DNA from 3 places in the Nocardia heshunensis genome. Region 2 is predicted to be linked to each of the others. Evidence: riboswitches for the same ligand, from Rfam matches in the RefSeq annotation. Region 2 holds a riboswitch; each other region holds the start of a gene.

Region 1 (2,264 bases), on a different contig from region 2:
TCACCGCGGCTAATCCGCTCTTGCGCACTTGATTTACCTCGATTTGATAGGCCCGCGTCATCAGAACTCATCGCAGGTTCAGTTATTGACAAGCAAACTTTAAGTCTGCTCTCAGGCATCAGCAATGGACATTTGCCCTTTAGTGACTCGATACACATATCCGCACCCCGTTTAGCAGCAAATAATCCGGTCGTTCGGGGAGTGGGCCGCCGGACTGCTTGCGGCACAACGGATTCCAGCGAACCGACCGGACCGGATTTGACAACGCCCTGGACCAGGCCCACCATTGCTCAGTCAGCACCTCGCTAGGCGAGGCTCCTGTACGAACACAGGCCACTGATCCGACGACGTCGAGAGACGCCCAGGGTTAGGACAGATCACCCCGGATTAAGGGGTGATCCGAAGTGGCTTCCCCGGGCCGCGAGCCCCCGGATACGTCGTGCAGTGCCGAAGCTCTGACGAGAGGGGTGCGGGGCGACACCACGGGTGTGCCCGAATCCCTTCTTGCCGTGCGTGATGCGACAGCACAGGTAGTGACGTCCGCGTACGTCCCGGCGGCAAGGAGGTGAGGGACGAACAATGAGTTCCGGCGATAGTCCGTATCCGAGTATGGATTTCAGAATCTTGACGTCCCCGGCTTGCCGCATTCCGGTCACCGGCTGACCCGTTCCCACACCGATCCGTCCCGCGTCGTCCCGACGCCGGTCGCGTCCCCACGTGTGCCTCGAACCGGTCGATCGTGCCCGAAATCGCTTGGCGGCCGGGTGTATTCCGCATGCCGATACACCTGATGATCGAAAGCGAGGGAAGTGCCATGGCCTTCTTCGCGAACGGCTCGCGCCGCTCCACCACCGTCGCCGCACCCGGCGCCGCCGCCAACGCCCACCCCAGCGATGCCCGCCCCGCCGGCGCTGTCATGGACAGCGCCCACGTCGGCGATATCGTCGGCGCGCTGGGCTCCATCGGACAGCACGACACCCTCGAGGGCCGCACCCGCGGCCAGCGGCTGCGCATGCTGCTGGCCATCATCGGCCCCGGCCTGATCGTGATGGTCGGCGACAACGACGCCGGCGGCATCGCCACCTACGCGCAGGCCGGGCAGAACTACGGCATGGCGCTGGTCTGGACGCTGGTGCTGCTCATCCCGGTGCTGTACGTGAACCAGGAAATGGTGGTGCGCCTCGGCGCGGTCGCCGGAGTCGGGCACGCACGCTTGATCTTCGATCGGTTCGGCAAGTTCTGGGGCGCGTTCAGCGTGGGCGACCTGTTCATCGTGAACGCGCTGACCATCGTCACCGAGTTCATCGGTGTCTCCATGGCACTCAACTACTTCGGCCTGCCCAAGGCGATCTCGGTGCCGCTGGCGGCGATCACCCTGTTCGCCATGGTGGCGGGCGGCTCGTTCCGGCGCTGGGAGCGGTTCCTGTTCGGGCTGATCGCGCTGAACATCGTCATGTTCCCGCTGGCATTCCTGGTGCACCCCCAGATCTCCCAGATCGGGCACGGCTTCATTCCGTCGTTCCCGGGCGGGTTGAACTCGACGCTGCTGCTGCTCATCGTGTCGATAGTCGGCACCACCGTCGCGCCGTGGCAGCTGTTCTTCCAGCAGTCCAACATCGTCGACAAGCGCATCACCCCGCGCTGGATCCGCTACGAGCGCATCGATCTGTGGGTCGGCATCGTCGTGGTGATGGTCGGCGCGGTGGCCATCATGGCCGCGGCGGCCTTCGGTCTCGCCGGCACCGACGCGATCGGCAACTTCACCGATGCCGGTGCGGTCGCCCAGTCCCTGCACGATCACATGGGCACCACGGTCGGCGCGCTGTTCGCCCTGCTGCTGCTGGACGCCTCACTGATCGGCGCGAATGCCGTCGGCCTGGCCACCACCTACGCGCTCGGCGACACCCTCGGCAAGCGGCACTCGCTGCACTGGAAGGTCAGCGAGGCACCGGCCTTCTACATCGGGTACGCCGCGCTGCTGGCCGTCGCGGGTGCGGTGTCCTTCAGCCCGGATCACGTGCTGGGTCTGCTGACCCAGGGCGTGCAGGCACTGGCCGGTGTGCTGTTGCCCTCGGCCACGGTGTTCCTGGTGCTGCTCTGCAATGACAAGGCCGTGCTGGGACCGTGGGTGAACACGGTGCGCCAGAACATCGTTGCCGGCGTCATCGTGTGGTCGCTGGTGCTGCTGTCGCTGGCGCTGACCGCGGCGGTGTTCTTCCCCGGCCTGTCCACGGCGACCATCGAGATCGGTTTCGGCGTCGGCG
Region 2 (2,264 bases):
GGCAGTCGCGCCGCCGCGGTCGCGAAGGTGAAAGTGAACAGAATCGAGAGCCCCAGCGCCACGAACATCCGCAGCAGCGAACGCGCCGCATAGTAGGGCAGCTCACCGGGATCGGTGGAAATCGCGGCGGGCGCGGCATTCTCGTCGAAGGGCACATGCATGCCCGCCGACACCTTCACCACGATCCAGATCAGCACCGCCGCCGCGAGGAAGACCGCGATATCCGCCCACCGCGAGCGCGGCCGATCCAGCGCTCCGCGTGAGGGATACGACTGCAGCGAGGCGTTCACTGCTCGTCCTCCATCGGCATCGGCACCGTGCGCCACCCGACACTGGTCACCGACGGTTCCAGGCTCAACCGGCTCACCGCCGCCTCCATCTGCCGATCGTCACGACGATCCCCGGTCAGCTCCGCGCGCACCTGCACCCGGCCCGGTTTCGTGTCGTGGCTCGAGATCGAATTGAGCTGAAAGTCGGTGCGTGTCAACGACTGCACCAGCAGCGCCCGCACATGCGCCTCGTGATCGTCATCGGTGTCGGCGGTGAAGGCATACAACGCCACCTGGGCTTCGGGGCCGTCGGTGACCGGGCGATCCACCGTGCGCGCCACCGTGCGCAGCGCGGTGTTGACCACCACGACCGCGACCGTGCCCGCCACCGCGGTCGGATACATCCCCGCACCCGCCAACGCACCCACCGCAGCCGCGCACCACAAGGTGGCGGCGGTGTTGAGACCGCGGATATTGAACCCGTCGCGCAGAATGACACCCGCACCCAGGAAGCCGATACCCGAAACAATCTGTGCCGCAACACGAGTCGGGTCCGCGTCGCGTCCGCTGAAGCCGTGCGCCGACAGCAGCACGAACAACGTCGCCCCGGCGGCGACGAGCGCGTTGGTGCGCAAACCCGCCATCCGCGCCCGGAACTGGCGCTCGAACCCGATCACCGCACCCAGCCCGACACCGGTACCGAGGCGCAGCAGCATTTCCCACGTGGTCATTGCATTCTCCGAAACAGGGGAGGACGGCGCACGCTACAGATCAGACGCTCCCGATCGGACGCTACAGGGCATGAAGTAGCGGGCGAGGGATTGCAGCGGTGTCGCCGAGTGAACGATTGGCTAACGGACTTCGATACGGTCCATCGGGCACGACCACCACCTCCTCGGCACAGCGCAAACGCATGCCAGGGGAGTGGGAACAGCGAAAACCGCCGGTTCGGGTACCACCCCTCGTAAGACGTTCAGCACTCCACGGCGTAAACCCACCCGCGGGTGGGAGCCGGTCGGGGCTACCCCTTAACTCGGGGCAACCTGTCCTGATCCGGGGCGTCTCTCGACGTTCGGGATCGCCGGCCTGTATCCGTGAAGGAGCCTCAGCTAACGACGGCACCTTGCGGCCCCGAGTAAACACCCGCACCCGCCGATCGGCAAATCGATGTGACCGCCGTCGCCCTCCCGCAGCGGCCCGCCGTCAGCGCGACACCGGGATTCGCGGGCGATCCCACGCGACTCGCGCCCCGAGTCGTAGCAGGCATAGGACCGCGACGACCGCGCCGAAAATCTGTACGGCCGAGAGCAATCCGGTCGCGCCCGCCAGCAGTCCGACACCGATCACCGGGCCGCCGGTGCCGCAGTAGGCCATCACGAAATAGGTCGAGACCACATCGGCGTGCCGGTCGGCGGGGGCGGCCGCGTTGATCGCGGTCAGCCCGGACAGGAACACCAGCCCGTGGCCGGCCCCGGCCAGGGCCGCGGCCGCCAGCAGCAGCCACAGTGACGACACCGTGCCCGCCACCGCCAGCAACGCCAGCCCGGCCGCCAGCAGCGGCAGGCCCATCAGGTCCAGGGCGCGTTCGGATCTGCCGTAACCCAGCAACTGGGCCACCACCCAGGCCAGCGGCAGCAGGGCCGCGGCGGCGCTGGCGACCACCAGATTCGTGCTGCCCGACAGGGTGGCCGCATAGGTGGGGACCAGGGTCAGCGACACCCCGACCACCGCGAAACCCAGGAAGGTCGCCGAACCCGCGATCGCGAAGGTGCGGCCCATCCCGGCCGGGATGCTGGGGCGCCGCGGCCGCCAGCGCGTCCGCACGCCGGTCTCGGGCAGCCCGGCCACGACTACCACCGCAGGTACCAGCAGCGCGAGGTGCACCACGAACGGTGTGACGTACGGGTCCGGAAGATATTGCGCCAGTAGCGCACCCAGCAGTGGACCGGCCACCATGCCCCCGGCGGTGGCGACCGCCGCGACCAGGGCTGCGCG
Region 3 (2,264 bases), on a different contig from region 2:
CTCCAGAAGTGTGAACCTCTCGGAAGCCGCAAGTCAAGAGCCGTCGATCGCATCTTTACGGAATCCGATTGCGCCGGTGCGGCTTTCACGCCGGCGCAATCGGCCCACCACTACGCGGTCGCGGCGGCGGGGGCAGCCGGGGCCGGGGTGGAGTCCGGTGCGGTCAGGCGCTGGGCCAGGCCGATGCCGACCGCGATGGCGGCGGGCACGCCGGTGAACACCAATCCGGCCGCGGCGCCGAGTGGGATGCCGATGGCGGCACCGGCGACGCAGCCCGCGATGCCGGTCGGCACCGACATGATCACGACACCGGCGATGGCACCGCCGGCGGCGCCGATGGCACAGCCCGCGACGCCACCGACGAGGGTGCCGACCATGGTGCCCATGGAGGTGATGATGCCGAACTGGTTGACCGCGGCGGAGAAGGCGGCGTCCTGATCGGCCTGGCTGGCAATGTCTTTGGCCACCGGGGCCGGGAGGGCCGGGGCCGGGGTGACGGCGGCCGGATCCAGGTTCGGGGTGAGGGTGGCGGTGTTGCCGTCGATCCGGGCGGTGATCGGGTGCGCGCCCGCGTTGTCGAGCCAGCTCAGCGGGAACTGGGTGACCAGCCCGCCGGTGGTGTCACGGACCTGGAACTGGCCGTCCTGGGTGGTCAGCGAGCCCAGGTCGGTGGTCAGCACGACGGACTTGTCGACCACCCGGGTGGTCCAGTGGATGCCGGGATTCGCCGGTGCCGGATCGGCTTTGGCGTCCTGTGCGTTGCAGGCCACGACGCCGAGAGCGGTAGCGGCGGCCAGGGTGTAAGCGGTGAGCTTCCTCATCGGGATAAAAACCTTCGAAATTCAGGGGGACGATGAATTCGAATGGGGGTGAAATGGCCAGCACGAATTACACGGCCGCGCAGCGGACAGCATGCGGTCGCGTAAAAAGGGTTCGTGAATTTGTCAGGCTCGTGTGGCGTGTTTCCACCCGCAAACGAGTGCGGGGAACGAGGGACTGGGATGCGGACTATCGCCGGATGGCACTGTCGTTCCTCACCTCCTTGCGGCCGGGGCGCACGGGGGCGCCAGCACGTGTGCACACGAGGAGTCCACCCAGGTAGAAGACCGAATCGGGTGGGCACCTCTCTCGTCAGAGCTTCGGCACTGTGCGACGTATCCCATTGCCTGGGAAGCCACTTGGGGTGACCCCTTAATCCGGGGAAACCTGTCCTGATCCTGGGCGTCTCTCGACGTCGTCGGATCAGTGGCCTGTGTTCGCGCAGGAGCCTCGCCTAGCGAGGTGCTTATTACGGGGCACAGCTTGACACCAACGAGTTTGTTAAGTCAATTCGGACAATTGTCGATTGAGGTGTTTCGTTGTCCTGTTCGATACCGTCCGTTGAGCCAGAATTCGAGTGTTGGCACCGGCCACGGTGCAGGGTGAGGCTGTAGTCCCCGGTTCGCCGGAGACGCCGAGACAGGAGTGCATATGACCGACGCCACACCGCGGCCGATACCGGAACCCGCCGCGACCCTCCATCTGTCGCAGCTGCTGAAGTCTCCCGTGATCGCCGGATCCGGCGAATCCATCGGCCGCGTAGACGATTTGATCGTGCGATTGACCGGCGGCGACGCCTATCCGCCGATCAGCGGTGTGGTGGTCGGCGTCGGCGGGCGGCAGGTGTTCGTCTCGGCCGAGCGCATCCGCGAGTTCGGCGCCGATCGAATCGTGTTGGCGGTCAACAAGGTCGACCTGCGCTCCTTCGAGCGCCGTGACGGCGAGGTGCTGCTGAACGCGGACATCCTCGGGCACCGCCTGATCGACGTCGCCGCCGCGGAGTTGGTGCGCGCCTACGATGTCGAACTCGACGAGACCGCCGAGGGCTGGGTGCTGGCCCGGCTCGACACCCGCCGTCCGGCCCGGTTCTTCGGACTGATCAAATCCTCCGGCGGCCACGCCTCGCGGGATTGGAAGGCGTTCGAACCGCTCATCGGGCACAGCGGGTCGCAGACCGCGCGCGGCATCAGCGTTCGGCTGCGCGGGCTCAAGCCCGCCGAGCTCGCCGACCTGCTCGAGGATGCCGACAAGCACGAGCGCGGCGAGATCCTCGACCAGGTGCACGGCGATCCGGAACTCGAGGCCGACGTGTTCGAGGAGCTGGATTCCGATCAGTCCAGCCGGATCCTGAACTCCATGTCCGACGGCGAGGTCGCGGCCCTGCTCGGCCGCATGCGCGCCGACGACGCGGCGGACTCCATCCTCGAACTGCGCCAGTCGCGTCG

What was found. Region 2 has a riboswitch for magnesium ahead of ACYVN4_RS06995 (MgtC/SapB family protein). Riboswitches for the same ligand answer to the same signal wherever they lie in the genome.
Region 1: linked by a shared signal. The riboswitch ahead of ACYVN4_RS28935 (NRAMP family divalent metal transporter) and the one ahead of ACYVN4_RS06995 (MgtC/SapB family protein) in region 2 are both predicted to bind magnesium.
Region 3: linked by a shared signal. The riboswitch ahead of ACYVN4_RS13795 (hypothetical protein) and the one ahead of ACYVN4_RS06995 (MgtC/SapB family protein) in region 2 are both predicted to bind magnesium.

What each region holds. Positions count from the first base shown of each region.
Region 1 covers NZ_BAAGTC010000009.1:217,989-220,252, reverse strand. The annotation lists gene ACYVN4_RS28940 (hypothetical protein) at 1-61, opposite strand, end outside; M-box (ykoK) riboswitch at 295-474, shown strand; gene ACYVN4_RS28935 (NRAMP family divalent metal transporter) at 815-2,264, shown strand, end outside.
Region 2 covers NZ_BAAGTC010000003.1:84,759-87,022, reverse strand. The annotation lists gene ACYVN4_RS07000 (ABC transporter permease) at 1-290, opposite strand, end outside; gene ACYVN4_RS06995 (MgtC/SapB family protein) at 287-1,000, opposite strand; M-box (ykoK) riboswitch at 1,220-1,393, opposite strand; gene ACYVN4_RS06990 (MFS transporter) at 1,473-2,264, opposite strand, start outside.
Region 3 covers NZ_BAAGTC010000004.1:259,011-261,274, reverse strand. The annotation lists gene ACYVN4_RS13795 (hypothetical protein) at 111-821, opposite strand; M-box (ykoK) riboswitch at 1,117-1,288, opposite strand; gene ACYVN4_RS13790 (magnesium transporter MgtE N-terminal domain-containing protein) at 1,471-2,264, shown strand, end outside.